Regions from separate parts of the Streptomyces sp. NPDC053513 genome, predicted to be linked through region 1. Evidence: riboswitches for the same ligand, from Rfam matches in the RefSeq annotation. Region 1 holds a riboswitch; each other region holds the start of a gene.
The links. Region 1 has a riboswitch for cyclic di-AMP ahead of ACIGW4_RS12770 (M23 family metallopeptidase). Riboswitches for the same ligand answer to the same signal wherever they lie in the genome.

Region 1 (7,246 bases):
GTGCCCCGGCACGCCGTCCACACCGGGCCGCTGATCGGCTCCGACCACGTGGTGCGCGGCCCCGAGCGGGCCGCGCTGGCCGCCGGCGGCGCGATCGCCGTCGACATGGAGTCCGCCGCCACGCTCCGTACCGCGACGTCGTGCGGACCCCGCCCGGTTGCGGCCGTCCGGGTGGTCGTGGACGCTCCGGAACATGAACTGGTCCGGATCGGCACGGTACGCGGGGGAATATCAGCCTTCCGTGTTCTTCGTGCCGTCCTTCCCGCTTTCTTCGAATGGCACCGTTCTTTGCTGCTCCCCAGGAGGTGAACGAGTTATGGCCATGCCGCTCCGTCAGTCCATCCGGGTCGGGACCTACCTCTTCGAACAGAAGCTCCGCAAGCGGGACAAGTTCCCGCTGATCGTCGAGCTGGAGCCGCTCTACGCCTGCAACCTCAAGTGCGAGGGCTGCGGAAAGATCCAGCACCCGGCGGGTGTCCTCAAGCAGCGCATGCCGGTCGCCCAGGCGGTCGGCGCGGTCCTGGAGTCCGGCGCGCCCATGGTGTCCATCGCGGGCGGCGAGCCCCTGATGCATCCTCAGATCGACGAGATCGTGCGCCAGTTGGTGGACCGGCGCAAGTACGTCTTCCTCTGCACCAACGCGCTGCTGCTGCGCAAGAAGCTGGAGAAGTTCACCCCCTCCCCGTACTTCGCCTTCGCCGTCCACATCGACGGCCTGCGGGAACGGCACGACGAGTCCGTCGCCAAGGAGGGCGTGTTCGACGAGGCGGTGGCGGCCATCAAGGAGGCCAAGCGGCGCGGCTTCCGGGTCACCACCAATTCGACCTTCTTCAACACCGACACCCCGCAGACCGTCATCGAGGTGCTCAATTTCCTCAACGACGACCTCCAGGTCGACGAAATGATGATCTCGCCCGCCTACGCCTACGAGAAGGCTCCCGACCAGGAGCACTTCCTCGGCGTCGAGCAGACCCGCGAGCTCTTCAGGAAGGCCTTCGCCGGCGGCAACAGGCGCCGCTGGCGGCTCAACCACTCGCCGCTCTTCCTGGACTTCCTGGAAGGAAAGGCCGACTTCCCCTGCACCGCCTGGGCCATTCCCAACTACTCGCTCTTCGGCTGGCAGCGACCCTGCTACCTGATGAGCGACGGATACGTCCCCACGTACCGCGAGCTCGTCGAGGACACCGACTGGGACAAGTACGGCCGCGGCAAGGACCCGCGCTGCGCCAACTGCATGGCGCACTGCGGCTACGAGCCCACCGCCGTCCTCGCCACCATGGGCTCCCTCAAGGAGTCCCTGCGCGCGATCCGGGAGACCGTCTCCGGGAACACCCCGTCATGACCGGCGGGTTCGACCTGCGGGCGCTGCTCTCCGAGCGCGGCGCCGAGCGGTACGAGCTGCACGCCCGGTACCTCAATCCCCAGCTGCCGCGCATGCTGCACACCATCGGCTTCGACAAGGTCTACGAGCGGGCCGAGGGCGCCCACTTCTGGGACGCCGACGGCGTCGACCACCTCGACATGCTCGCCGGCTTCGGCGTGATGGGTCTCGGACGGCACCACCCCGTCGTCCGCAAGGCCCTCCACGACGTCCTGGACGCCCGGCTCGCCGACCTCACCCGCTTCGACTGCCAGCCGCTGCCGGGCCTCCTCGCCGAGAAGCTGCTCACCCACAGCCCCCACCTCGACCGGGTCTTCTTCGGCAACAGCGGCACCGAGGCCGTGGAGACCGCCCTCAAGTTCGCCCGGTACGCCACCGGGCGGCCGAGGGTCCTCTACTGCCACCACGCCTTCCACGGGCTCACCACCGGCTCCCTCTCCGTCAACGGCGAGCAGGGCTTCCGGGAGGGCTTCGACCCGCTCCTGCCGGACACCGCGATCGCCCTCGGCGACCTCGACGCCCTGGAGCGGGAGCTGCGCAGGGGCGACGTGGCCGCCTTCGTCGTCGAACCCATCCAGGGCAAGGGCGTCCACGCGGCGCCCCCGGGCTTCCTCCGGGACGCCCAGGAGCTGCTGCACCGGCACGGCGCGCTGCTCGTCGCGGACGAGGTGCAGACGGGGCTCGGCCGGACCGGCGACTTCTACGCCTACCAGCACGAGGAGGGCGTCGAGCCGGACCTGGTCTGCGTCGCCAAGGCGCTCTCCGGCGGCTACGTCCCGGTCGGCGCCACCCTCGGCAAGGACTGGATCTTCAAGAAGGTCTACTCGTCGATGGACCGGGTCCTGGTCCACTCGGCGAGCTTCGGGTCGAACGCCCAGGCCATGGCCGCCGGGCTCGCCGTCCTCTCGGTGATGGAGGACGAGGGCACCGTCGCGCACGCCCGCCGGATCGGCGACCTGCTCTCCGGTCGTCTGCGGGAGCTCGTGCCGCGGTACGAGCTGCTGCACGAGATCCGCGGGCGCGGCCTGATGATCGGGATCGAGTTCGGGCGGCCGTCCTCGCTCGGACTGCGCGGGCGCTGGACGATGCTCCAGGCGGCCCGCAAGGGTCTCTTCGCCCAGATGGTCGTCGTCCCGCTGCTCCAGCGGCACCGGATCCTCACCCAGGTCTCCGGGGACCACCTGGAGGTGATCAAGCTGATCCCGCCGCTGATCATCGACGAGGCGGACGTGGACCGGTTCGTCACCGCCTTCACCGCGGTCATGGACGACGCCCACGGCGGCGGCGGACTGATGTGGGACTTCGGAAAGACGCTGGTCAAGCAGGCGGTCGCGCAGCGCTGACCGGTTCTCGACGTTGTTTTTGCCTCTGAGGCAAGAAACTTGCCTCAGAGGCACGATCCTGGCGGAATGGAGGCATGGACCACGTCCCCGGGGACACCTCCCCGGACCCCGCCCCCTCCGACGCCCTGCCCGACGTCGCCCCGCAGCTGCGGGCCCTGCGCCGCCGCCGCGGACTCACCCTGGAGGCCGCCGCCCAGCGGGCCGGCCTCTCGCCGGCCCACCTCTCGCGCCTGGAGACGGGGAACCGGCAGCCCTCGCTGCCGATGCTGCTGGCCCTGTCCCGTATCTACGGTACGACGGTCTCCGAGCTCCTGGGTGAGGCGCCCCCCGAGCGCGACCCCGTCGTCCGGGCCGACCGCTCCGAACCCGTCGAGGCCGACGGCTGGATCTACCGCCAGGCGGGCGGCGCCGGGCGCGCCCTCCAGTGCCTGCGGGTCCACGTGCCGTACGCCACCCGGGCCGACATCGTGCGCGTCCACCCCGGCGAGGAGTGGATCCACGTCCTGGAGGGGCGGGTCCGGCTCGCGCTCGGCGAGGCCGTCCACGTCCTCGATCCCGGGGACAGCGCGCACTTCGACTCGCTGACCCCGCACCGGATCGGCGCCGCCACGTCCGGCGGGGCCGAGCTGCTCTTCGTCCACACCCTGATGCAGAGCCCCGTCGCCGAGCTGTGCCTCGGCGACGGGACCCCGCACCGGCGCTGACGTCCAGAAAGGATCGACATGTCCGAGAAGTCCGCACCGGTCACCGGCGAGGAGCGCGGTGAAGGCAAGTTCCCCAAGGGGCTCGTGCTGCGCCTCTTCGCCTACCTGATCGCAGGCCACCTCTTCGCCGGCTTCCTCTATCTGCTCTTCATGATGGGCGCGCAGAACCAGTAGGCGGCCTCAGGCCTCCGTGAGCAGCTGCTCCCGCAGGCGCTCGCGGGTCTCCGGGGCCAGCTTCAGACCCTTCGCGAGGTAGGCGTCCACCGAGCCCCAGGTCGCCTCGATCGCCTCGAAGGCGGCCCGCAGGTACTCCACCCGCGCGTCGAAGAGCGGGCTCAGCAGCTCCATCACCTCGGGCGACATCGCGTCCGGGGAGGTGGAGCTGCGGCGCACCTTGTAGCGGCGGTGCGGGGCGTTCGACTTCACGTAGTCGGCCTCGATGGCCTCCCGCTCGACGCCGACCGCGAGCAGGGTGATCGCGACGGCGAGCCCCGCCCGGTCCTTGCCGGCCGCGCAGTGCATGAGCGCCGGGACGCTCTCCTCCGCCATGGAGTGCAGGATCCGGCTGTGCTCCACGGTCCGCTCGATCACCATCTTCCGGTACGAGTCGGACATGCGGGCGGCCGCCTTGCCGTCGCCGAGGACCTCCCGCAGCTGTGCGATCTCGCCGTCGCGCACCAGCTTCCAGAACTCCTTGCCGTCGGCCGGGTCGTTGAGGGGTATGTTCACGTTCCGCACGCCGGGCAGGTCGACGTCCGCGCCCTCGACCTTCCGGTCCGACTCGTTGCGGAAGTCGAAGACGGTGTGCAGGCCCAGCGAGGCGAGGAAGGCGGCGTCGTCCTCCGTCGCGTGGGCGAGGTGACCGCTGCGGAAGAGGCGGCCGGGGCGGACGGCGCGCCCGTCCGTCGTCGGCAGGCCGCCCACGTCCCGGAAGTTGCGGACCTCCGTCAGTACGGGCTCGGCGGCTTCGGCGGGCGGGACCTGCGGCAGCTGCTGCGTCACGGCTGCTCCTGTTCTGTCGATCGGTTTCTGGCGCAATCATCCCGGCTGGGAGCCCCGGCACGCACCCCCTCGGACGGGAATGGGTGATCTGTCCGTATTGGGGAGTTCGACATAACCCGCCCCGGTTGAATGGGAGATGGGAATCGGCGCGTGAGCAGCGTCATAACCGTGACGGACCGTGCCTGATCGTCTTTTCCAAATACCCCCCGGGAAAAGGAGATCGAAGGACCGTCATCCACGGAGGGTGACCGGAATTCCGGCCGGATATCAGCAGGATCCCGAAGAATCCCGGCGCACTTGAAAACTGCGGCTTGTTCACGCCGACCCCCCTCGTCTAGCGTCGCGCTCAATCCGGACGGACCGCCGAATCCTGCCACCGACCGGAATCCGCACTCACCCGTACGAGGCAGGAGCGGGGGACCCAGGTAAGTCGCCGATCCCTCGAAGAAGGACGGCTCGGGGTGAAGTCGCGTGAACACGCGGCCGGACATCTCCAGTCCGAACCCGACAGCTCACCTCGCAGGCGCCGGAGAGGAATTCGCCATGCCCGCGAAGGGTAAGCACCGCCGCCCCAAGTCCAACCGTCTGACCCGCGGCATGGCCGCCGCCGGCACCGGTGGCGCCGTCGTCGCCCTCCCGCTCCTCGGAGCCACCGGCGCCCACGCCGCCGAGCAGGCCGCCCCGGCCGCCGCCCCCGCCCGGGCCGTCGCCCACGTGCAGACCGCCGCCCCCGCCACCGCGAAGGCCGCGCCGAAGACGTACTCCGTCGTCCGGGGCGACTGCCTCTCGGAGATCGCCACCGAGCACCACCTCGCGGGCGGCTGGCAGAAGCTGTACAAGGACAACCGCCGGGTCATCGGCGCGGACCCCTCGCTGATCCTGCCCGGCACGAAGCTCACCCTCGGCACGAAGAACACCGCCGCGCCGAAGCCCGACCACCAGGGCTCGTGGGGCTCCGGCAAGAACGGCGACAGCGCCCCCCGCGCCTCCCGCGGCAGCGAGCGCTCCTCGGCCCCGGCCGCCGCGCCCGCCGCCACCACCTCGTCGCCGTCCTCGTCGGCCGGCACGACCTCCTCCTCCGGCTGGGTCGCCCCGATCGCCGGCGCCGGCATGTCGACGCCGTACCACCAGGCCGGCTCCATGTGGTCCTCCGGCTACCACACCGGCGTCGACTTCATGGCCTCCACCGGCACCCCCGTCCACGCGGTCGGCCCCGGCACCGTCTACTCCGCCGGCGACGGCGGCGCGTACGGCAACCAGGTCGTCATCCAGCACGCCGACGGCACCTTCTCGCAGTACGCCCACCTCTCCTCGATCTCCGTCTCCGCGGGCCAGACCGTCAGCGGCGGCGACCAGATCGGCCTGTCCGGCGCGACCGGCAACGTCACCGGCCCGCACCTGCACTTCGAGATGCGCACCGGGCCGGAGTACGGCTCCGACATCGACCCGCTGGCCGCCCTGCGCCAGCACGGCGTGAGCATCTGACGCCACATCGGCACCCGGGGCCCGGCACTCACGTGCCGGGCCCCGGCGTATTCCGGCTTTGGCAAATTCTTTATCGGTGGCATATATCACCCACCGTCAACCCCTCCTTACGGTCGCGTAGGTCACATCCGAAGAGGAAGGATGTGCTCCCGTGGCAGACGATTCGAGATCAACAGACAAGAACGCATTCGGGTCGTACGCGGCGATCGGTGACAGCTTCACCGAGGGCGTCGGCGACCCCGGCCCCGACGGGACGTACGTCGGCTGGGCGGACCGCTTCGCGGTCCTGCTCGCCGACCAGCTGCCGGAGCACGACGCCTTCCGCTACGCCAACCTGGCCGTACGCGGGCGCCTCCTCGACCAGATCGTGGCGGAACAGGTCCCGCGGGCGAAGGAACTCGCCCCCGACCTGGTGACCTTCTGCGCGGGCGGCAACGACATCATCCGCCCCGGGACGGACCCGGACGACGTGGCCGAGCGCTTCGAGCGCGCCGTCGCCGACCTGACCTCCGCCGTCGGCACCGTCATGGTGACCACCGGCTTCGACACCCGCGGCGTGACCCTCCTCAAGCACCTGCGCGGCAAGATCGCCACCTACAACGGCCACGTCCGGGCCGTCGCGGACCGCTACGGCTGCCCGGTCCTCGACCTGTGGTCGCTGAAGTCCGTCCAGGACCGGCGCGCCTGGGACGACGACCGGCTGCACCTCTCGCCGGAGGGACACACCCGCGTCGCCCTGCGCGCCGCCCAGGTGATCGGCCTGCCCGTGCCCGCCGACCCGGACCAGCCCTGGCCGCCGGTCCCGCCGCGCGGCACGCTGGAGGTCCGCAAGGACGACATCCACTGGGCCCGGGAGTACCTGGTGCCCTGGATCGGGCGCCGGCTGCGCGGCGAGAGCTCCGGCGACCACGTCGAGGCGAAGCGCCCCGACCTCATGCCCCTGTAGCTCGCGGTGCGGCGGGGATCCGCTCCAGGACCCCGCCGGCGAACACGTCGTACAGCGGCAGCGTCTCCAGGTGGACGTAGCCGATGTGGCAGTCGCAGACGGCGAGGGGGCAGGCGCGGGGACGCAGCGCGGCACGGTACGAACCGTCGTACAGGTTCCCCAGTTCGGCCCTGACGAAGTGGCAGCGCCGCACCGTCCCCTCACCGTCCACCGAGACCACCGACTCCCCGGTGCGGCAGGGCAGCCCCGCCGAGCGGTGCGGATGTCGGCTGTACGGGAACAGCGGGTCGAGCTCCGTCCACCCCTCGGCCTCCGCGTCGGTGTACGCGTGCCCCTCGGCCGCGTTCACCCAGAGGTAGACGTGCGGCGGCAGCGCCTCCCGCAG
Region 2 (7,246 bases), on a different contig from region 1:
CGCTGCACGGCGCCGACCGGGTGCTCTGCCCCGACGAGGACCACCCCCAGCTGCCGTACCTGCGGGAGGCCGGCGTCGCCGTCGAGCACGCCCGGCCCACCGCCGAGGAGCTCGTCGAGGCCTGCGCCGGAGGCCGTACGGTCCTGCTGCTGCCCTCCGGCGAGGGCGACCGGGCGCTGACCGACGGCCTCGCCCGGCTCGCCGGCTCCGGCCGCGTGTCCATGCCCGACCTGGAGCTGCTGCCCGGCTCGTACGACCTGCCCGGCGCCCGCCTCCTCGACCTCGTGCAGATCATGGACCGCATCCGCCGCGAGTGCCCCTGGACCTCGCGCCAGACCCACCGGGGCCTCGCCAAGTACGCCATCGAGGAGGCGTACGAGCTCGTCGAGGCGATCGAGGAGGGCGACCGGCGGGAGCTGCGCGAGGAGCTCGGGGACGTGCTGCTCCAGGTCGTCTTCCACGCCCGGATCGCCGAGGAGGACGCGGAGGAGCCGTTCTCCGTGGACGACGTCGCCGGGACGCTCGTCGAGAAGCTGATCCACCGGCACCCGCACGTCTTCGGGGACGCCACCGCCGAGACCCCCGAGGACGTCCACGCGCACTGGCTGCGCACCAAGGCCGTCGAGAAGCAGCGGGAGTCCGTCACCGACGGGGTGCCGCTCGGGCAGCCGGGGCTCGCGCTCGCCGCGAAGCTCGCGGGCCGGGTCCGCACGGCGGGCCTCGACGTCGAACTCCCGGCGGGGGAGGGCGTCGGCTACGAACTGCTCGCCCTCGCCGCCCGCGCCGACGCCGCCGGCGTGGACCCGGAGGCGGCCCTGCGGGCGGCGGCCCGGGCGTACCGCGACACGATCCGCGCGGCGGAGGGCCTGAAGGACTAGAAGGACCGGGAGGCGCCGCGCGGCGCCCGTGCCTCCGGGTCGTGCCAGAGGGGGGTCGGGGGGCCCAGGAGGCGTTCGGCCGCCGTGTTCGGGCGGGTGGTGAAGCGGCCCACCGACGGCAGGGTGTCGTGGTGGATCCGCTCCGGGTCCGTGCCCAGCTCCTCCAGGACCTCGGCGACCTCCGCCACGAACCCCGGCGGCCCGGCGAGGTACACGTCGTGCGCGGACCAGCGGACGCACGCCCGCAGTGCCCGGAGCAGCCGCTCGGTCGCCTGGTCCTTGCGCTGCCGGGGCGCGGCCGTGATGTAGGTGACGTTCAGGCCGGGGAGGCGCTCCTTCAGGCGCTCGGCGTCCTCGCGCGCGTACAGGTACTCCTTGGAGCGGGCCACCACGAACAGCCGGCCCTCCAGGTCCGGCTCGGCCACGGCGGCCTCCGCGAGGAGCGCCCGCACCGGGGCCCAGCCCGTACCCGCGCATATATAGGTGCGCAGTCCGCCCGGCGGCGTCCGCGCGACCAGCCCGCCGCCGGGGGCGCTGAGCCGCAGCACCTCGCCCGGCCCCGTCTGCTCGACCAGCGCCGTGCTCATCGCGCCGCCCGCGATCCGGCTCACGTGCAGCTCCACCGTGCCGTCGGGGCGGGGCGCGTCGGCCAGGGAGTAGGTGCGCCAGACGCGCGGGACCCGCAGCGAGCTGACGCCGACGTACTGGCCGGGCAGATGGAGGAGGGGCTGCCGGGGGCGCAGGGTGAGGACGGCCAGGTCGTCGCCGTACCGCTCGTGCCGCACGACGTCCGCGTCCCACCAGGCGGGCTCCCCGGCCCCGGCCGCCGCGTCGGCACCCGCCAGCATCAGCTCGGCGACGTGCCCGTACGCCTCGGTCCAGGCCTTCTCCGCCTCGATCGTCCAGGCGGCGCCGGCCGCGTGCGCGAACGCGGCGAGCAGGCTCTGCCCGACGGCCGCGTACAGCGCGGGGGAGGCGAGGAACTTGCGGTGGTCGCGGCCCAGCTGCCCGAGGTAGGCCGCGAGCCCGGGGTCCTCCAGGTGGGTCACCACGTGCGTGAGCGCGGCGAGGAGTCGGTCCCGCTGGGGGAGCATGTCCTCGGGGAAGAGCTCGCGCACCCCGGGGTTGTGCCAGAAGAGGTGCGAGTAGAAGAACGTGACGGCGTGCTCGGCCCGTCTCTCGACGACCGCGAAGGTGCTCCTGAGCAGCTGGTGATCCACTGACAGGAATGTAGGGCACGACCTGTACGACCTGCTCACAGGATCTCCACGAAACGTTCCTTCCGGGGCGGCCCTGTACGGTCGTGCCGTGAGTACGTCCCCCGGTCCCACCCCCGCGCCCGAGCTCTTCACCTGGGAGTTCGCGAGCGATCCGTACCCCGCCTACGCCTGGCTGCGGGAGCACGCCCCCGTCCACCGGACGACGCTGCCCAGCGGGGTCGAGGCCTGGCTCGTGACCCGGTACGCGGACGCCCGGCAGGCCCTCGCCGACCAGCGGCTCTCCAAGAACCCCGCGCACCACGACGAGTCCCCGCACGCGAAGGGGAAGACCGGCATCCCCGGCGAGCGCAAGGCCGAGCTGATGACGCATCTGCTCAACATCGACCCGCCGGACCACACCCGGCTGCGGCGGCTCGTCTCGAAGGCCTTCACCCCGCGCCGGGTCGCCGAGTTCGCCCCGCGGGTGCAGGAGCTCACGGACCGGCTCATCGACGCCTTCGCCGAGAAGGGGAGCGCCGACCTCATCCACGAGTTCGCCTTCCCGCTCCCCATCTACGCGATCTGCGACCTGCTCGGCGTGCCGCCGGAGGACCAGGACGACTTCCGGGACTGGGCCGGGATGATGATCCGGCACGGCGGGGGCCCGCGCGGCGGGGTCGCCCGGTCGGTGAAGAAGATGCGCGGCTACCTCGCCGAGCTGATCCACCGGAAGCGGGAAGGCCTGCGGCAAGAAGGGGCGGACGACCTGATCTCGGGGCTCATCAAGGCCTCCGACCACGGGGAGCACCTCACCGAGAACGAGGCCGCCGCCATGGCCTTCATCCTGCTGTTCGCCGGCTTCGAGACGACCGTCAACCTCATCGGCAACGGCGTGTACCAGCTGCTGCGCCATCCCGATCAGCGCGCCCGGCTCCAGGCCTCGCTCGCCGCCGGGGAGACCGGCCTCCTGGAGACCGGCGTCGAGGAGCTGCTGCGGTACGACGGGCCCGTGGAGATGGCGACCTGGCGGTACGCGACGCGGGCGCTGACCATCGGCGGGCAGGAGATCCCGGCGGGCGACCCGGTGCTCGTGGTGCTCGCCGCCGCCGACCGGGACCCGGAGCGGTTCGACGGGCCGGACACACTCGACCTCGCCCGGCGCGACAACCAGCACCTCGGCTACGGGCACGGCATCCACTACTGCCTGGGCGCGCCGCTCGCCCGCCTCGAAGGACAGACGGCGCTCGCGACCCTGCTGACCCGGCTGCCGGACCTGCGACTCGCCGCCGATCCGGCCGAACTCCGGTGGCGCGGTGGGCTCATCATGCGCGGTTTGCGCACGCTTCCGGTGGAGTTCTCCCCTTCCGTACCGGTCCCGCCCACTGATGCGCCATCAGAAATGTGATCTTCGTGTGATCGTGGCGCCATCGACTTGTGACGGACGTTCGAATGCGGCTACGTTTCCCGGCAGTCTCAGCCGTCACGCGAAAGGCGCTCCTATGCGTTCCGGGAACGGACGACACCGTCGCCCCCGTCAGGCCCCCGCCATCGTCGTCGCCGCGGGCGTGACCGGATCCGCCATGGCACTGCCGTTGCTCGCCACCGGATCCGCCTCCGCCGCCGACGCCGCCACCTGGGACCGGGTCGCCGAGTGCGAGTCCGGTGGCCAGTGGAGCGCCAACTTCGGCAACGGGATGTACGGCGGCCTCCAGTTCACCCAGGACAGCTGGGAGCGGAACGGCGGCCTCGCGTACGCGCCCAGCCCCGACCTGGCCAGCCGCGCCCAGCAGATCGCGGTGGCCGAGAAGGCGCTCGCCAAGGGCAGCGACGAGTGGGCCACCTGCGCGCCGATCGCCGGCCTGACCAACGACGGCAAGGCCACCGGGGTGAACCCCGGCCCCACCGTCGTCCCGACGGCGCCCACCGGCCCCCTGCCCGAGTCCGACCGCACCGCCGGCACGCCCGCGGCCCCCTCGGCCGCCGGGAAGGCGGGCCGGTCCGCCGCGTCCGCGACCCCCTCCGCGCCGGCCGCTCCGGCGACCTCCGCCACGCCGACCTCGCCGGCCACGTCCACCGCGCCCGCCACGCCGACGGCCCCGGGCACTCCCGACGCGTCCGTTACGCCCGGTACGCCGGATTCGTCCGACACGCCGAAGACTGACGCCCCGTCGACCGCGCCCGGCACCGGCAAGCACCGCGGCGAGGCCGCCCCGGAGGAATCCGGCAAGGCGGACAGCTCGCCCGAATCGGGTCGACACGCTTCGAGTGCGGACAAGGTGGGGGAAAAGGTCGAGGCCACGCCCGCCACTGACGAGGCGAAGGATTCGGGCACAACGGACAGTCAGAACACTTCGGGTGAATACACCGTGCGTCCGGGCGACAGTCTGTCTGGCATTGCGCAGGAGAACGAACTCCCCGGGGGCTGGACCGCCCTCTACGACGCCAACCGGCAGACGGTGGGCACCGATCCGAACCTCATCCTGCCTGGTCAGAGCCTTGACCTGACGGTGGGTTCGACGACAGCGGCCGGTTAGTTCGAGGGCTTATGTCCGGTTCTGGGCAAGTGAGACATGAGTCTCTTCGCCCCAACTGGCGTGTCGCGTCCGCAAACTTTGCTTCCGTCACCTCTCACCTGCGCAAACACCGCCCGCCGGAGGGCGAACAGGGGCGATTTTTCCTCGATGTGCCTCTTTGAACTTCCGGCGGGTCTGTGTCTACGGTCTTCATCGCTCGCCACCGCGGGCCCCGTCGACCGAAACGCCGAATCCTGCCGTCGGTCGATGGGAACAGTCGTCGCGCAAGCGCCGAAGGCAGGAGTGGGGGACCCAAGGTAAGTGCCGGGCCCGGCCGTTGAGACAGACGGCCGACGACCGGCTTGGGGTGAAGCCGCGTGCAAGGACACGCGGCCGGGCAACTTTCCGGCCCGAACCCGACAGCTCACCTCACAGGCGTCGGTGAGGAGAATCCCCATGCTGTTTTCCGCCAAGGGCAAACACCGTCGTCCCTCCAAGGCCGGCCAGGTCGCCGCGCTCGTCGGCGTCACCGGCATCGCCGTCGCCGCCCCGCTGATGACCGCGGGCACCGCCTCGGCCGCCACCTCCGCCGAGTGGGACGCCGTCGCCCAGTGCGAGTCCGGCGGCAACTGGGCCATCAACACCGGCAACGGCTTCTACGGCGGCCTGCAGTTCACCAACTCCACCTGGGCCGCCTTCGGTGGCACCGCCTACGCCCCGCGCGCCGACCTGGCGTCGAAGTCCCAGCAGATCGCCGTCGCCGAGAAGGTCCTCGCGGGCCAGGGCAAGGGCGCGTGGCCGAGCTGCGGCGTCGGCCTCTCCGGTGCCTCCTACGACGGCGGCGCCGCCGAGAGCGCTCCGCAGCAGCAGGCCGAGCCCCAGCAGGCCGCCCCGCAGCAGGCCGCCCCGAAGCAGCAGGAGCGTCGCGCCGAGCAGCCGACCACCCGCAGCGAGCAGCGCAAGGCCCCCAAGACCGTCACCACCCCGACCGGTGAGAAGGTCAAGAAGGGCGACGGCGAGTACAAGGTCGTCACCGGCGACACCCTCAGCAAGATCGCCCAGGCGCACGGCGTCAAGGGCGGCTGGGCCAAGCTCTTCGAGCTGAACAAGGACGTCGTCCAGGACGCCGACCTCATCTACCCGGGTCAGCAGCTCCACCTGAAGTGAGTCCGGCGGCCCGCGTGAGTCCGGCGGCTCACGCGGCCCCGACGACCCTCCCGCGGTGACCACCCCGGTCCGGCGTGCCTCTCCCCCGTGCGCGCCGGACCGGGGTTCCCTGTTTCCGGGGGCTCCGCGGTTACTGTCCAGTAGATCTGGGGTCCTTCGTCCCGGGATGCATGCCCTTGGGTCCTTTTTCGTCCCAGCGGGCGGGCGCCCGACCGACCGGAGCCCCCGAGCCGGTTAGGCTCTTGTCGCAAGGCCAAGCGACCCTGCACCGACCTTGCGTCACATCCAGCGTCACATCCCAGAAGGAGATGCTCGTGCCGTCCATCGACGTCGTCGTAGCCCGGGAAATCCTGGACTCCCGAGGCAACCCCACGGTCGAGGTCGAGGTCGGCCTCGACGACGGCAGCACCGGCCGTGCTGCCGTTCCGTCCGGTGCCTCCACCGGTGCCTTCGAGGCCATCGAGCTCCGCGACGGTGACCCCAACCGTTACCAGGGCAAGGGTGTCGAGAAGGCCGTCCTCGCCGTCATCGAGCAGATCGGCCCGGAGCTCGTCGGCTACGACGCCACTGAGCAGCGCCTGATCGACCAGGCCATGTTCGACCTGGACGCGACCGAGAACAAGGGCTCGCTCGGCGCCAACGCCATCCTCGGCGTCTCCCTCGCCGTCGCGCACGCCGCCTCCGAGGCCAGCGACCTCCCGCTCTTCCGCTACCTGGGCGGCCCGAACGCGCACCTGCTGCCCGTTCCGATGATGAACATCCTCAACGGCGGTTCGCACGCGGACTCCAACGTGGACATCCAGGAGTTCATGATCGCCCCGATCGGCGCGGAGTCCTTCTCCGAGGCCCTCCGCTGGGGTGCGGAGATCTACCACACCCTCAAGGGCGTCCTGAAGCGCAAGGGCCTCTCCACCGGCCTCGGCGACGAGGGCGGCTTCGCCCCGAACCTGGAGTCGAACCGCGCCGCCCTCGACCTCATCGTCGAGGCCATCAAGGAGGCCGGCTACACCCCGGGCACCGACGTCGCGCTCGCCCTCGACGTCGCCGCGTCCGAGTTCTACAAGGACGGCTCGTACGAGTTCGAGGGCAAGTCCCGCTCGGCCGCCGAGATGACCGAGTACTACGCCGAGCTGGTCGCCGCGTACCCGCTGGTCTCCATCGAGGACCCGCTGTTCGAGGACGACTGGGACGGCTGGAAGGTCATCACCGACAAGCTGGGCGACAAGGTCCAGATCGTCGGCGACGACCTCTTCGTCACCAACCCGGAGCGCCTGGCCCGCGGCATCGAGGAGGGCACCGCCAACGCCCTCCTGGTCAAGGTCAACCAGATCGGTTCGCTGACCGAGACCCTCGACGCCGTCGAGCTCGCCCAGCGCAACGGCTTCAAGTGCATGATGTCCCACCGCTCCGGCGAGACCGAGGACGTCACCATCGCCGACCTCGCCGTCGCCGTGAACTGCGGTCAGATCAAGACCGGCGCCCCGGCCCG
Region 3 (7,246 bases), on a different contig from region 1:
GGTCTCCCAGGCCAGATAGAGCCGCCGGTCGCTCAGCAGGTAGATCGCCAACTGCCGTCCGCCGAAGGCCGGCAGCAGCTCCTCCGTCACCACCGCCGACACCTGGCGCGCCGTCACCGCCTCGGAGAGCGCGATCGCCAGGGCCACCGGCCGGTACAGCGCCGCCGCCCGGTCGCCCGCCGCCGACAGGACGTCACCCGTCGCCCGCTCGCCCGCCGCCGGGGCCGGGGGCGTCGGATCCTCTTCCGGGACCAGCACCATCGTCACCCCGTCCCGTCCCGGATGGAGCGACACCGACAGCCAGCGGCCCCGCTCCGGACGGGCCAGGAAGCGCACCGGCTCACCGGAGAGCAGGGCGGCGCGCAACTGCTCCTCGTGGAAGGGGTGGCCGAACCAGGGCAGCGCCTCCCACAGCGGCCGCCCCGCCAGCGCCCCGCGCGGCCGCCCCAGCAGGTGCTCCGTCTGCTCGTTGAGGTAGGTGACGCGGCCGAGCCGGTCGACGGCCAGGATGGCCCGTGGCAGCCGGTCCGTGGCGTCCGACCCGATCAGCCCCGTACCGAGGTCCACGAGCGTCCCCTCCAGCCGGCCGCCTCCGCCGGTGGCTCCCGCCCCTGCCGCGGTCCGCCGCGCACGCGCGGACACCTCGAGCAGGTGGAGGCCGCCGTCCGGCCCCCTCAGCCGGATCCTGCGGACCGACGGCCGTCCGTCCGCGCCCGTCGCCTGTCGGGCCGCCGCCCACAGGGCGTATCCGTCCTCGGGATCGAGGAAGGACGTCAGCACCTCGATCGAACAGGGCGAGGGGACGCCCGCCCCGAGGACGGCGAGGAGCCCTTCGTCCAGCGTGACCGTGCCCGTGTCCAGGTCCCAGGCGAAGGAGCCGAACCGGACCGGCGGCCCCGAACCGGTGGGCAGCTGCACGCACACCGGGTCCCCGAGCCACTCGACCTCCGTCCCCTGCCGGGCCAGATCGGCCAGGGCCTCACCGAGGCGGAGCGCGCCGCCGGTCATCCGGCTCCGGTCCCGCGCGTCCACCGGCACCCCCGGGCTCGGCGCCCGCAGCGCCACGAGCACACCGAAGCGCTCGCGGCCCGCGACCACCGGCGCGTACAGCGAGGCGAACGGGAACGGCAGGCTCGCCACCAGCTGGGGGAAGCGCCGCATGGCCTCCTCGACGTCGGCGAGGTGGACGGACTGGCCCGAGCGGTGCACCTCCGCCACGGGGAACGGCCGGTTCGCGTGCATCCGCCACCACGGCCGGAACAGCGGACCCGGCAGCCCCACCAGGACCGCGAGGCGCAACAGCCCCGGGGTCCCCGAGCGCAGGTACACCCCGCCCGCGTAGCCGCCGACCCCCTCCACCGCCGCGAGGGCCGCCTCCGCGAGGACCCAGGTGAGCGCACGGGAGGCCGGCCCGTTGTCGGCTCCGTTCCCGGACGGACTCCCGGTGCCGCCCGCCGGGCCGGGGCCGGACGTGCCGTGCGAGGTCACACAGCCAGGATCCCCCCGTTCCCGGACGGACGCGAAAGCAGTCGGACCCCGGTCGTGAGACACGCCGGCGCCCGGGACCGGACCGTCGGAACGGCTCCCCGCCCCGGACGCGACGCGCTCCCGCGCGCCCCGCCCGATGGTGTTGACCCCACGCGCCCGCGCCGTCACACTCGGTCGTCGACCGCCGCCGTCGGCGCGCGGCGCACGACCTCGCGAGCAGGGGGCACGATGACGGGGCAGGTTCTTCCGTACGACGTACATGGCGAGGGTCCCGAAAGGGCCGTCGTGCTGCACAACTGGTTCGGCGACCGCACCAGCTTCGCCCCGCTGCGCGCCCATCTGGACGGCGGCCTCGGCACGTACGCCTTCGTCGACTGCCGGGGCTACGGCGACGCCCTCGACCACGCGGGCGCCTACACCATGGAGGAGGTCGCGGCCGACGCCCTCGCGGTCGCCGACGACCTCGGCTGGGACTCGTTCTCCGTCATCGGCCACTCGATGGGCGGCAAGGCGGCCCAGCTGATGCTGCTCGACGCCCCCGACCGGATCAGCTCGATCATCGGCGTCTCTCCGGTCTCCGCCGCCGGCTTCCCGCTCGACGGGGAGACCTGGGAGCTCTTCGCCGGAGCCGCCGACGAGCCGGCCAACCGGCGCGCGATCATCGACAACACCACCGGCGGGCGCTACGACGACGCGTGGCTGGGCGCACTCGTCGACCGTTCCCTCACCCGCTCCTCCGCGACGGCCTTCCGCGCCTATCTGGACTCCTGGTCCCGCGTCGACTTCCACGAGCGGGTCCGCGACAACCCCACGCCCGTCCTGCTCGTCGTCGGCGCCCACGACCCCGCGCTCGGGTCCGAGGCGATGGAGGCCACCTGGCTGCGCTGGTACCCCAACGCCCGGCTCGAAGTCCTCAAGGACGCCGGTCACTACGCCCCTGAGGAGACCCCACAGGCCCTCGCCGAGGCCATCGAGGCCTTCCTCGGCGCCTGAGGTCCTCCGCGTCGGCTTCGGGCCCCGGCCTTCGGACCCGGTTTCCGGTCTCGGCCTTCGGGTCCGGTTTCCGGTCTCGGCCTTCGGGCCCGGCCTTCGGTCTCAGCCTTCGGTCTCATCCGAAGGTCGACGGAGTCGACGACTTTCGAGGACAGCGGCGGGGCCCCTCGGCGGCAGAACATCGTGCTCACGAACCTCAAGGGGGCGGTCTTCCAGGGACCGTCCACGACCGGCAGGAGCACGACCGATGGGCCTCGCACAGTCGCAGCGCCGCTTCCTCGTACGGCAGAAGGTGACGCCCATGGCCAACCGCTACCTGGTGCACACCGTCGGACCGGACGGCAAGGAGGACGAACTCGTCGCCTTCGCCCACCAGAAGAGGATGGCGCTCAAGGAGCACGTCACCTTCTACACCGACGAGTCCCGGCGCCAGGTCCTCTTCACCTTCAAGGCCCGTCAGGTCATCGACCTCGGCGCGACGTACGACGTGTTCGGAGCCTCCGGCACCCGACTGGGCGGCTTCCGGAAGGACTTCGGCGCGTCCTTCCTGCGGAGCACCTGGCACCTGAGCCGGGACGGCGAGGAGGGAGAGGCCACGGGGCAGGAGCGGAACCAGGTGGTGGCGCTGCTGCGGCGGGCCTGGGATTTCCTGCCCTTCGTGGACCTCGTCCCGTTCGTCGTGCCGTACCACTTCGACTTCGCCGAGGGCGGGCGGACCGTCATGTCCGCCGACAAGCTCTTCGGCATCCGGGACCGGTACGTGCTCGACATAGCCGACCCGGAGCTCGACCGGCGGCTCGCCATAGCCCAGACCGTGGCCCTCGACGCCCTGCAGTCCCGCTGACCGCGCCGGGACCTCGTCGGACACCGCCCGCCGTCCGGGGCGCCCCGGCGACGAGGGCGACGCGTCTACCCTGGAAGGACGGGCAGGGGACGGGGCACTCCGTTCCGCCCCGCGCCCGAGCCGCGCACCAGCGGAAGGGCGGCGGACCATGTTCTTCAGCGATCGCACCGACGCCGGGCGGCAGCTCGCCGCCCGGCTCGACCACCTCAAGGGCCATGACGTCGTGGTCCTCGGGCTTCCGCGGGGCGGTGTGCCGGTGGCGGCGGAGGTCGCCGAGGCCCTCGACGCACCGCTCGACATCTGTCTCGTACGGAAGCTCGGCGTGCCGCACCAGCCGGAGCTCGCGATGGGGGCGCTCGGCGAGGGAGGCGTGCGGGTGCTCAACGAGCGGGTGCTCCGCGAGACCCGTGTGAGCGACCACGACCTCGCCGCGGTGGAGGAGCGCGAGCACGCGGAGCTCGACCAGCGCGCCCGCCGTTACCGGGGCAGCCGGCCCTCCGTGCCCCTGGACGGGCGGACGGTCGTCGTGGTCGACGACGGGCTGGCGACGGGGGCCACGGCGCTGGCGGCCTGCCGGGTGGTCCGGGCCCGGGGCGCCGCCCGGATCGTCCTCGCCGTCCCGGTGGCACCGCGGGGATGGACGACCCGCGTGGGCGGCGATGCCGACGAGGCCGTCAGCGTGCACACGCCGGACCTCTTCTTCGCGATCGGGCAGTTCTACCAGGACTTCTCGCAGACACCGGACGCCGAGGTCATCGCCTGCCTGGACCGGAGCAGAGCCGCGCGGAACCCCGGCGCGCAGGGCACGGACGTACGGATCCCGGTCTCCGGGGTCACCCTCGGCGGACGGCTCGCGGTGCCCGAGGACGCCGGCGGCATCGTCCTGTTCGCCCACGGCAGCGGCAGCAGCCGCCACAGCCCCCGGAACCGGGCGGTCGCCGGGGTGCTCAACCGGGCGGGCCTGGGGACCCTCCTCTTCGACCTGCTGACCGAGGAGGAGGCGGGAGACCGGGAGCGTGTCTTCGACACCCCGCTCCTCGCCGAGCGGCTGGCCGGGGCCACGGAGTGGCTGGGCGGGAGAAGCGAGGGCGCGGGACTCCCGCTCGGATACTTCGGCGCGAGCACGGGCGCGGCCGCCGCGTTGTGGGCGGCCGCCGACCCCGCGTCAGCCGTGAGCGCCGTCGTCTCGCGCGGCGGCCGGCCGGACCTCGCGGCCGACCGCCTGGCCGGGGTGCGCGCCCCGACGCTCCTGGTGGTGGGTGGCGCGGACGCGATGGTCCTGGACCTCAACCGGCGGGCCCTGGCCCTGCTGCGCTGCGAGAACCGGCTCGCCGTGGTGGGGGGCGCCGGCCACCTCTTCGAGGAGCCGGGCGCCCTGGAGGAGGTGGCGGACCTCGCCACCTCCTGGTTCGCCGAACACTTCCGGCGGCAGAGGGTCAGTACGCCGAGTTGACGTTGTCGATGGAGCCGTAGCGGTCGGCCGCGTAGTTGCAGGCGGCGGTGATGTTGGCGACCGGGTCGAACAGGTCCATGGAGGTGCCGGGCACGTGGTAGGCGAGGAAGGTCGGCTCGATGACCTGGAGCAGGCCCTTGGAGGGGGTGCCGGCGACCGCGTTGGAGTCCCAGAGGTTGATGGCCTGGGGGTTTCCGGACGACTCGCGCATGACGTTGCGGTAGATCCCGTCGTAGGAGCCGGGGATGCCGTGCTGGCCCATGATGGCCAGGGACTCCCGGATCCAGCCGTCGAGGTTGTCGGCGTAGTTCGTGGCGGCGGCGGGGGCCGCCTTGCCGGCGGCGGGCGCGGCGGCGACGGCCGGGACGGCCTGCGCGGCGGAGGCGCCCGTACCGGTGGCGACGGCGGGAGCGGCCGGCCGGCGCTCGGAGCGGCTCGCCCGTTCGGTCGTGGCGGACTTCTTCGCCTTCGCCTGCGCGGGGGCGGCCTTGGCGGAATCCCGACGAATCGTCAGTTCGAGGCCGGGGCGAATGAGTGACGGGTTGTCACCCACGACGCTCTTGTTGGCACGGTAAAGGCTCTTCCAGCCCCCCTGAATTCCCTTCTTGTGGGCGATCAGGGAAAGCGAGTCGCCCCTCACGACGGTGTACGTGTGCGCGGCGGCCGGGGCGGCGGGGGCCTTGGCGGTGGTGTGCGCGGCGGGGGCGGCGAGGGACTGGGCGGCGATCTCCGGGGCGCCGGCCACGGGCGCGGCGCCGGCGACGGCCGGGGCGACGAGCGGCAGGGTGAGAGCGGCGCCACCCGTGCCGACCAGGGCGAGGCCCCGGGAGACGGGGCTGCGGCGGGGGCGGCGGTGCTTACCGTGAGCAGGCATGACGGTTTCCTCTCCGGCGCCTGCGGGGTGAGCTGTCGGGTTCGGACGGGAGATGTCCGGCCGCGCGCACGCGGCTTCACCCCGAGCCGTTCCGGATTCCGGACCGGCGTATTCGTGGGTCCCCCGCTCCTGCCGTCGGGTGAAAAGGGAGGTTTACCGAGCGGCGGCAGGATTGGGCGTTCCGCTCGAATGGAGGTGACCGTAGGCCAGTAATGCGACGGATAACAAGGGGAGGGGGTCTCTGATATCCGGAAATGGATCACGGAATTCGGTCAATTCAAGATCGATGCCGTCCGGGAGGGGGGTGAACTTCCTTGCGCGGTACGGGGTGGGGGAGAGGGGCGCCAGGCCGTCGAGTCGTGCGAGTGAGTCGTGTCACTCGAAGCGCAATGTCCTATTTGGTGCGTAATTCCCTTCATGGGTAAATGAGGTGGTAATTCATATGGTGGGGTGTTCGTCGAGGGGGTGGGGGCGGGCGACTCTCCGTGTGAGGGTGAAAGCCACAAAACAGACATTCCATCCTGAAAGATGAGGGGAGTCGACTCAGGAGTCCCCCATGCCGCCTTCCTCCGCCCTGCTCAGCCCCGATGCCCTCGACCGCGAGGCGGCAGCCCTCTTCGAGAGCGCCACCTGGCAGCGGATCGTCACGGACTGGACCACCCCCCGGGAGTCGCCGCCGGAGGAGGGCTGGCGGGCGCTGCTCAGCGTGCCGGTGGAGCGGCTCGTGGCCGACGCCCTGGCCGCCCTGCCCCCGGAGCTCCCCGCCGAGCGCCGCATCCCGGGACGGCTCGGAGCCGTGCTGCCGGACCGGCTGCACACCTGGCGCCGCATCGGCCAGACCGAGCTCCGCCCCTCGGTCCACCTCGGCTACGCACGCCTGGTGCTGACGGAGTGGGGCTGGCAGAACGCCCCGTACAAGCTGCGTGACGCGCGCGGCGCCCGGTGCGTCTGCGGGGCCCTCCTCGCCGCCCACCGGCTCGGCTACGGCAGCGCCGACACCATGAACGAGGCGGCCGCCTGGATCATGACCGAACTGCGGTCGCGCGGGTGGCAGGGGCTGATCGGGCCGTGGAACCGGGCCCCCGGCCGCACCGGAGCCGACGCGGTGGCGCTCCTCGACGCCACGGTCCGCCGCGCCGCGCACGCCGGCCGCTGACGCCGCGCCGCCCGGTGCCGGACGGCGGCGGACCGGAGGCCGCGCCGCCCGGCATGCGGGAGGGGGTCAGCCGCTGACGCTCGGGGCTCCGGTCTCGATGTGGCCGGTGTACCGGCGCGACCAGCTCCCGTCGATGTCGGCGAGGATCGTGAAGTCGTACCAGCCGCCGTTGTACGCCACCGCGTTGAAGAAGTCCTCGCGGCTGGAGTTCGCCGGCACCGTGTACGTCCACGGCCCGTCCGAGCGGTAGGCGTTCGAGCGGATCGTGAAGGTGACGGGCCCGGCCGAGGCGTTCGTCATCCTGAACCACAGGGCCGTCCTGCCCGTCCCCGCCTCGGGCGCGAACCGGGCCGCCACCTCGACGTCCTTGCCGGCTTTGGAGGCGTCCCCGATGAAGCGGCGCAGGAAGCGGTTCGGGCCCATCATCGAGATGTCGTA
Region 4 (7,246 bases), on a different contig from region 1:
GCCGAGCTGCTCGATCCCGCGCGCCCGCAGCGCCTCGGCCGTCAGGGCCGTCGGGTTGAGCGTCCCCAGACCGGCCGGGACCACCACCAGGACCGGCGCGCCGAGCAACGCGGCCGCGTCGGCGAGCGTGCTGCCCTCCTCGTCGAAGCGGACGAGCAGTCCGCCCGCCCCCTCCACGAGCACCAGGTCGTGGTCGGCGGCCAGCTTCCGGGCGGCCTCCGCGACCTCCCGGGGCCCGACCGGGGTGAGCCCGGCCCGCCGGGCGGCCGTTCCGGGGGCCAGGGGCTCCGGAAAACGGGCGAGTTCGGCGGAGGTCGTGGCGCCGGAGAGGCGCACGACCTCGTCGGCGTCGCCCTGCTCGTCGGGGCCGACGCCGGTCTGGGCGGGCTTGAGTACCGCCACCGACCGTCCCGCGGCCATGGCGACGGCCGCCACGGCCGCGGTGACGATGGTCTTGCCGATCTCCGTGCCGGTGCCGGTCACGATGATGATGCCCATGGGGCGTCCTTCCTTGTTCGGTGCGGCTTGTACGGGGTGCGGGTTCAGACGCGGGAGCCTAGGCGCGGCTGAGCGCGCCGTTCCGTTGTGCCCACCCTCCCCCAAGCTCTCGGCTTCGCTCGAGCAGGGGGGACCCCTTGCCCCAGCGGAACGATTGCCCACAACGGGGGCGGCGTCTCTGCCACCACGGCGTCAGCCCGCCTGCGCCGCCGCCCTCACCGCCGCGCAGATGCTGGCCAGGTCCTCGTCGCTCGTCACGTACGGCGGCATCGTGTAGATCAGGTCGCGGAAGGGGCGCAGCCAGACGCCCGACCGGACCGCGGCCTCCGTGGCGGCGGCCATGTCGACGTCGTGGTCGAGCTGGACGACGCCGATGGCGCCGAGCACCCGCACCTCGCGGACACCGGGGAGTTCCGCGGCGGGGGCGAGCCCCTCGCGGAGTCCCGTCTCGATGCGCTTGACCTCCAGTGCCCAGTCCTGGGACATCAGCAGGTCGATCGAGGCGCAGGCCACCGCGGAGGCCAGCGGATTGCCCATGAAGGTCGGCCCGTGCGCCAGGACGGGAACCTCGCCGCGCGAGATGCCCTCGGCGATCTCCGTCGTGCAGAGCGTGGCCGCCATCGACAGGTAACCGCCCGTCAGCGCCTTGCCCACGCACATCACATCGGGTGAGACGCCGGCCTGGTCGGCGCCGAACAGCGTGCCCGTACGGCCGAAACCGGTCGCGATCTCGTCGAAGATCAGGAGCACGCCGTGCTCGTCGCACGCCTCGCGGAGGACGCGCAGGTACTCGGGCGGGTGGAACCGCATCCCGCCCGCGTTCTGCACCACCGGCTCCACGATCACCGCGGCGACCTCGTCCGCGTGGAGAGCGATCTGCTCCCGCAGCATTCGGGTGTACGACTCCTCGTACGTGACCGGCGGCGCGTCGACGAAGACCTGGCGCTGGAGCACGCCCGACCACAGCTCGTGCATCCCGCCCTCGGGGTCGCACAGGGACATCGGCTGCCAGGTGTCGCCGTGGTAGCCGCCGCGCCAGGTCATTAGGAGCTGCTTGCCAGGCCTGCCCACCGAGCGCCAGTACTGCAGGCACATCTTGGCCGCGACCTCGACGGAGACCGAGCCGGAGTCGCTGAGGAAGACGTGCTGGAGCGGTTCCGGGGTGATCTCGACCAGGCGGGTGGCGAGCCGGACGGCCGGCTCGTGGGTGAGCCCGCCGAACATGACGTGGCTCATCCGGCCCAGCTGGTCGTGCGCCGCCTCGTTGAGCACGGGGTGGTTGTAGCCGTGCAGCGCCGACCACCACGAGGACATGCCGTCGATCAACTCGGCCTGGCCGTGCACGGGTTCGGCGAGTCGGAGCCGCACACCGGACGCGGACGCGACGACCAGCGGCTCCGTACGGCCCGGCATGGGGCCGTACGGATGCCAGACGTGCGCCCGGTCCAGGGCGAGGAGTTCGTCGTTACGCATTCGGCGCGAGGTCCGTTCCGGCGCCGCGGCGACGCACGGCCACCAGGTCGGTGCGGGCCTCGTCCGAGGTGCGCACGGGGGCCGCGTGGCCGCCGCACGGGCCGCAGCCGCCGCCCTCCTCCGCGTGCGAGCCGCAGCCCGAGCCTTCCGCGGAGGCCTCCGAGCCGCAGCCGCCCGCCGCGCCCGCCGCCGCGAGCGCGTCCGCGCGGTGCTTCGGCAGGGTGGTCGTGCCCGCGCCCTCCACCTCGAAGCCCGCGTCCGCGATCATGTCCAGGTCGGCCTGGCCGGCCTGGCCCTCGCTGGTCAGGTAGTCGCCGAGGAAGATCGAGTTCGCGATGTGCAGCGCCAGCGGCTGCATCGACCGCAGGTGCACCTCGCGGCCGCCGGCGATCCGCACCTCGACGTCGGGGCAGACGAACCGGACCATCGCGAGGATCCGCAGGCAGCGCTGCGGGGTGAGGTTCCACTCCTTGGCGAGCGGCGTGCCCTCGAAGGGGATCAGGAAGTTGACCGGCACCGAGTCCGAGTCCAGCTCGCGCAGCGCGTAGACGACGTCGACCAGGTCCTCGTCGCTCTCGCCCATGCCCGCGATCAGGCCCGAACAGGCTGACAGGCCGGCGGCGTGCGCCTTCTGCACGGTGTCCACGCGGTCCGCGTAGGTGTGGGTCTTGGTGATGTCCCCGTACGTCGCCTCGGACGTGTTCAGGTTGTGGTTGTACGCGTCGGCGCCGGCCTCCCGCAGCCGCTCCGCCTGGCCGTCCGAGAGCAGACCGAGGCAGGCGCACACCTCGACGCCCTCGTTCTGCTCCTTGATCGCCTCGATCGTCTTGCCGACGCGCTCCACGTCCCGGTCCGTCGGACCGCGGCCGCTGGCCACCAGGCAGACCCGCTTGGCGCCGCCCGCGACACCCGCCGCCGCGGCCTGCGAGGCCTCGTCCGGCTTCAGCCAGGTGTACTTGAGGATCTCGGCCTTCGAGCCGAGCCGCTGCGAGCAGTACGAGCAGTCCTCGGGACAGAGACCGGACTTCAGGTTGACCAGGTAGTTCAGCTTCACCCGGCGCCCGAACCACTGACGGCGCACCTTGCCGGCCGCCGCCACCACCTCGAGCAGTTCGTCGTCGGAGGTCGCCAGCACGGCGAGCGCTTCTTCACGGGTCGGCAGCTCGCGCCGCAGCCCCTTCTCCACCAGCGTGTTCAGCAGGTCCATAACCGCAGATCCTTGCCTACCGCCCGCCCCCGGGCCAAGGAGGAACCGAACAAACGCCCCCGATCGAGGTGTGTGGATGGCCACATCCCGACCTCGGCGTCCTGCGGTTAGGGTCTGTGCGCTGCCTACAAAAGGATCGCCGCATGCCACGGGACGAGGACGCACGCGCCGCGGGCGCCGACGACGCGCGGGCCGCGGGCCCGCGCCGTACCGCCTTCGACTGGACCGACGCCGAGGCGCGCCGCCGGGCCGGGGCGGGTCTCGTCCGGACGCTGCGGCCCCGGGCGGCCGAGTCGGACCTCCTGGACCTGGCGAGCAACGACTACCTCGGCCTCACCCGCCGCGCCGAGGTCACGGAGGCGGCGGCCGAGGCGGCCAGGCGCTGGGGCGCCGGCTCCACCGGCTCGCGGCTCGTCACCGGCACCACCCGGCTGCACACCCGCCTGGAGCGCGAACTCGCCGAGTTCTGCGGCTTCGAGGCGGCCCTCGTCTTCTCCTCCGGCTACACCGCGAACCTCGCCGCGCTCACCGCGCTCGGCGGCCGGGGCTCCCTGATCGTCTCCGACGCCTCCAACCACGCCTCGATCGTGGACGGCTGCCGCCTCGCGCGCGCCGAGACCGCCGTCGTCCCGCACACCGACGCCGAGGCCGTCGTTAAGACCCTGGACGCGCACCCGGGGCGCCGGGCCCTGGTCGTCAGCGACTCCGTCTTCTCCGTCGACGGCGACAAGGCCCCGCTCGCCGGGCTCGCCGAGGCCTGCCGCGCGCACGGCGCCGGACTGGTCGTCGACGACGCCCACGGCTTCGGAGTCCTCGGCGACGGCGGCCGGGGCGCCCTGCACGAGGCCGGGCTCGCGGGCGACGAGGACGTCGTCGCCACCCTCACCCTCTCCAAGTCCCTCGGCAGCCAGGGCGGCGCCGTCCTCGGCCCGGCCCGGGTGGTCGAGCACCTGGTGAACGCGGCCCGCACCTTCATCTTCGACACCGGGCTCGCCCCGGCCGCCGCGGGCGGAGCGCTCGCGAGCCTGCGCCTGATCGCGGCCGAACCGGGCCTCGCCGAGCGGGCCCGTGCCGTCGCCGGGACGCTGCACCGGCTGCTCACGGAGGCCGGGCTCACCTCCGCCCGGCCCGACGCGGCCGTCGTCTCGGTCCACGCGCCCTCCCCGGAGGCGGCGCTGCGCTGGGCGGCGGACTGCCGGGAACAGGGCCTCGCCGTCGGCTGTTTCCGGCCCCCGTCCGTCCCCGACGGCATCTCGCGGCTGCGCCTCACGGCCAGGGCCGATCTGACGGACGCGGAGATCGGGCGCGCGGTGGAGACGATCCTGCGGACCGCGCCGTCGGTCTGACAACCCGTCGGGAGCTCCAAGGGCGTTCCCCGGCAGCAGAGTTCACCGCTTCGGGCGACAGATGGGGACATATCTTGGTGGAACGCCTGCAGGGGCGGCACGATCGGTGGGACTCTGACGCGTAGCGCGATCCGGGGCCGAAGCCCCGGCGGGAAAGGGACAGCGTCGCCATGGCAGACCACCAGGAAGCATCCGTCACGCTGCCGAGCGATCCCGCGTCGGTCCCCACCGCCCGGCGGTACGTGGCGGAGGTCCTCGACGGATGGGGCCTCGACGGTGCCGACGACCTGGCGGACGCGATCCGCCTGATGGTCTCGGAACTGGCCACCAACGCCGTCCTGCACACCTTCGGGCAGTCGCCCACCTTCACGGTCGACGTCCGCCTGGAGCGCGAGGAGCACCTCCACATCGGCGTCACCGACAGTCACCCGCGCTGGCCGCGCCGTCTTCCGGCGGCGGTCCAGCAGGACAACGGCCGGGGCATGGTCATCATCCGCTCCCTGGCGGCGGAGGCGGGCGGCCGGCTCTCGGTCACCCCGACCGAGGAGGGCGGCAAGACGGTCTGGATCACGCTCCCGTGGACCCGGACGGCCGCTTCGTACGTCTGAGACCGTCCTCGTACGGCCACGGGCCGATCCGAGGACAGGCACCGGGGTTTCTTCCCCGGCGCAGGGGTGCGGCGGCGCCACCGCACCCCTGGGGCGGGGTCACGGGCCCCCGAGGCCCGGGACCGGGTCAGTGCCCGGCGGGCGTCATCGGACGCGGCCGTAGTAGACCTTCGACGACCAGATCTTGTCGAGCTTCACCCAGGATCCCGTCTTGGGCGAGTGCCAGATCCTGCCGCTGCCGGCGTAGATGCCCACGTGGTAGACCCTCCCGCCGGAGTGGAAGAAGACCAGGTCCCCCTTCTGTCTGCTGGACGCGGAGACGTGCCGGGTCTTGTTGTACTGCTGCTGCGCGGTGCGAGGCAGCGACTTGCCCGCCTTCTTGTACGCGTAGAGCGTCAGACCGGAGCAGTCGAACCGGGTGGGTCCGGCGCTCCCGTACCGATAGGGGGCTCCCTTCTTGGACGCGGCGACGCTCAGTGCCTTGTTCGCGTAGCTGGTCGCCGCCTGGGCCTCTGGTGCCGCACCCGGTGCGAGCATCGTGCCGCCGACGGCGGCGAGGGTGAGAGCCGAGACGGCTCCGGCCCGGGACAGCAGGAACGGGACGTGCTTCTGCGCAGTCATGCGCAACCCTTCGTCAGCCGCCTGCGAAGGATGACCTGTCGGGTTCGGGCTGGCGAAGATGCCCGGCCGCGGCTGCGGCTTCACCCCAAGGGACGGCCCCGCTGCGGAAACAGCGCGTACGTCCCGTACTGCTCGGGTCCTCCACTCCTGCCGATCCACTCCTGTCGACCAGACGTCCGGGACGGCGGCAGGACTCGGCGTCCGCCCGGACCGCCCCGCCTCGGATGGCGGGGGCTTGTCGTCGACAGGGATCTTGACCTACACCCGGGCTGAAATCCGAGCCGAAACGGCCATATGTGAGGCTCCTCACGACTGATCCATTCGGGTGGACAGGGTGCTTTCGTGATCGCCGGAGGTTTGGCCCACGAGCCCCGCACCAGCGATGGAACGTCCCATTCCGCCAGATGCGTACACCCGTTGCGCAACTCACCCCGCGCATATGTCGACTCGTCGACTACGCCGAACGAGCGAGCGATCCTGCGCCCCCTGTCGGCCGTACGGACCTCGACACGACATGCCGGAATGTCAACTCGCCCGTGCGCGGGGGACGGTGACGCGGTCGGCGCGGCGCTCGCCGTCCAGCACCCGCAGGGCGCGCGCCAGGGTGTCCGCGTGCACCTCGCTCTCGCCCCGCATATGCATGACCGTCAGGGCCTCGCGCAGCGCCTCCGCGCGTCCCACCAGCGCTTGTGCCGCCCGCAGTGCCCCATAGGTATGCGTACCCCTGGATGGGTTGATCTTCCCCAGGAGGTCGACGACTTCGAGGTAGGCGTCGATCAACTCGCCCTCGGCCCGCGTCAGTGCGGGCAGCGGCGGCAGCTCGGGAACCACGGCCGGCTCACCGCGTCGCGCCGGTGTCGCGCCGGCTCGTGATCACGTGGTCCACCAGCCCGTACGCGACGGCCGCGGGCGCGTCCAGGACGGTGGGGCGGTCGAGGTCGGCGTCGATCCGGTCCCGGCTCCGCCCGGTGTACTCGGCGAGCATCCCGGCCGTCAGGTCGCGCAGCCGGAGCAGTTCGCGCGCGTGGATGTCGAGGTCGCTCGGCTGCCCCTGGAGGGGCTCGTCCATGGCCGGCTGCCGGAGGGTGATCCGGGCGCCGGGGAGGACGTGCCGCTTGCCGGGGGTGCCGGCGGCGAGCAGGACGGCGGCGGTGGACACGGCCTGGCCCAGGCAGGTGGTCTCCACGTCGCAGGAGAGCGTCCGCATCGTGTCGTGGATGGCGGTCATGGAGCTGATCGAGCCGCCGGGGGAGTTGATGTAGAGCGCGATGTCCTGCCCCGGGGCCGCGTGGTCGAGGTGCAGGAACTGGGCGATGACGTCGTTGGCCGAGGTCTCGTCGATCGGCGTGCCGAGGAAGACGATCCGGGCTTCGAGGAGCTTCGAGTACGGGTCGAGGGTCCGGGTTCCGAAGCTCGTCCGCTCCGTGAACTCGGGCAGGACATGACGGGCGTCCATGGCTGAGCACCTCCAGCTGTCTGTAAAAAATGTACAG

Region 2: another riboswitch for cyclic di-AMP. It lies ahead of ACIGW4_RS22225 (transglycosylase family protein); the one in region 1 lies ahead of ACIGW4_RS12770 (M23 family metallopeptidase).
Region 3: another riboswitch for cyclic di-AMP. It lies ahead of ACIGW4_RS19425 (LysM peptidoglycan-binding domain-containing protein); the one in region 1 lies ahead of ACIGW4_RS12770 (M23 family metallopeptidase).
Region 4: another riboswitch for cyclic di-AMP. It lies ahead of ACIGW4_RS06205 (C40 family peptidase); the one in region 1 lies ahead of ACIGW4_RS12770 (M23 family metallopeptidase).

Annotation. Positions count from the first base shown of each region.
Region 1 covers NZ_JBITXP010000006.1:110,907-118,152, forward strand. Annotated here, with positions in the region: gene ACIGW4_RS12740 (1-hydroxy-2-methyl-2-butenyl 4-diphosphate reductase) at 1-309, shown strand, start outside; gene hpnH (adenosyl-hopene transferase HpnH) at 317-1,342, shown strand; gene ACIGW4_RS12750 (aspartate aminotransferase family protein) at 1,339-2,724, shown strand; gene ACIGW4_RS12755 (helix-turn-helix domain-containing protein) at 2,799-3,428, shown strand; gene ACIGW4_RS12760 (DUF6126 family protein) at 3,447-3,602, shown strand; gene ACIGW4_RS12765 (tyrosine-protein phosphatase) at 3,609-4,430, opposite strand; cyclic di-AMP (ydaO/yuaA leader) riboswitch at 4,782-4,969, shown strand; gene ACIGW4_RS12770 (M23 family metallopeptidase) at 4,974-5,915, shown strand; gene ACIGW4_RS12775 (SGNH/GDSL hydrolase family protein) at 6,067-6,861, shown strand; gene ACIGW4_RS12780 (STM4011 family radical SAM protein) at 6,848-7,246, opposite strand, start outside.
Region 2 covers NZ_JBITXP010000012.1:168,900-176,145, forward strand. Annotated here, with positions in the region: gene ACIGW4_RS22205 (nucleoside triphosphate pyrophosphohydrolase) at 1-878, shown strand, start outside; gene ACIGW4_RS22210 (globin domain-containing protein) at 875-2,098, opposite strand; gene ACIGW4_RS22215 (cytochrome P450) at 2,187-3,482, shown strand; gene ACIGW4_RS22220 (transglycosylase family protein) at 3,658-4,611, shown strand; cyclic di-AMP (ydaO/yuaA leader) riboswitch at 4,870-5,043, shown strand; gene ACIGW4_RS22225 (transglycosylase family protein) at 5,047-5,757, shown strand; gene eno (phosphopyruvate hydratase) at 6,066-7,246, shown strand, end outside.
Region 3 covers NZ_JBITXP010000010.1:95,289-102,534, forward strand. Annotated here, with positions in the region: gene ACIGW4_RS19405 (SpoIIE family protein phosphatase) at 1-1,488, opposite strand, end outside; gene ACIGW4_RS19410 (alpha/beta hydrolase) at 1,717-2,481, shown strand; gene ACIGW4_RS19415 (hypothetical protein) at 2,729-3,325, shown strand; gene ACIGW4_RS19420 (phosphoribosyltransferase family protein) at 3,474-4,778, shown strand; gene ACIGW4_RS19425 (LysM peptidoglycan-binding domain-containing protein) at 4,762-5,652, opposite strand; cyclic di-AMP (ydaO/yuaA leader) riboswitch at 5,657-5,841, opposite strand; gene ACIGW4_RS19430 (hypothetical protein) at 6,209-6,808, shown strand; gene ACIGW4_RS19435 (phosphocholine-specific phospholipase C) at 6,875-7,246, opposite strand, start outside.
Region 4 covers NZ_JBITXP010000003.1:110,290-117,535, forward strand. Annotated here, with positions in the region: gene bioD (dethiobiotin synthase) at 1-498, opposite strand, end outside; gene ACIGW4_RS06185 (adenosylmethionine--8-amino-7-oxononanoate transaminase) at 691-1,971, opposite strand; gene bioB (biotin synthase BioB) at 1,964-3,178, opposite strand; gene ACIGW4_RS06195 (8-amino-7-oxononanoate synthase) at 3,322-4,524, shown strand; gene ACIGW4_RS06200 (ATP-binding protein) at 4,695-5,132, shown strand; gene ACIGW4_RS06205 (C40 family peptidase) at 5,277-5,753, opposite strand; cyclic di-AMP (ydaO/yuaA leader) riboswitch at 5,757-5,878, opposite strand; gene ACIGW4_RS06210 (hypothetical protein) at 6,279-6,584, opposite strand; gene ACIGW4_RS06215 (ATP-dependent Clp protease proteolytic subunit) at 6,592-7,209, opposite strand.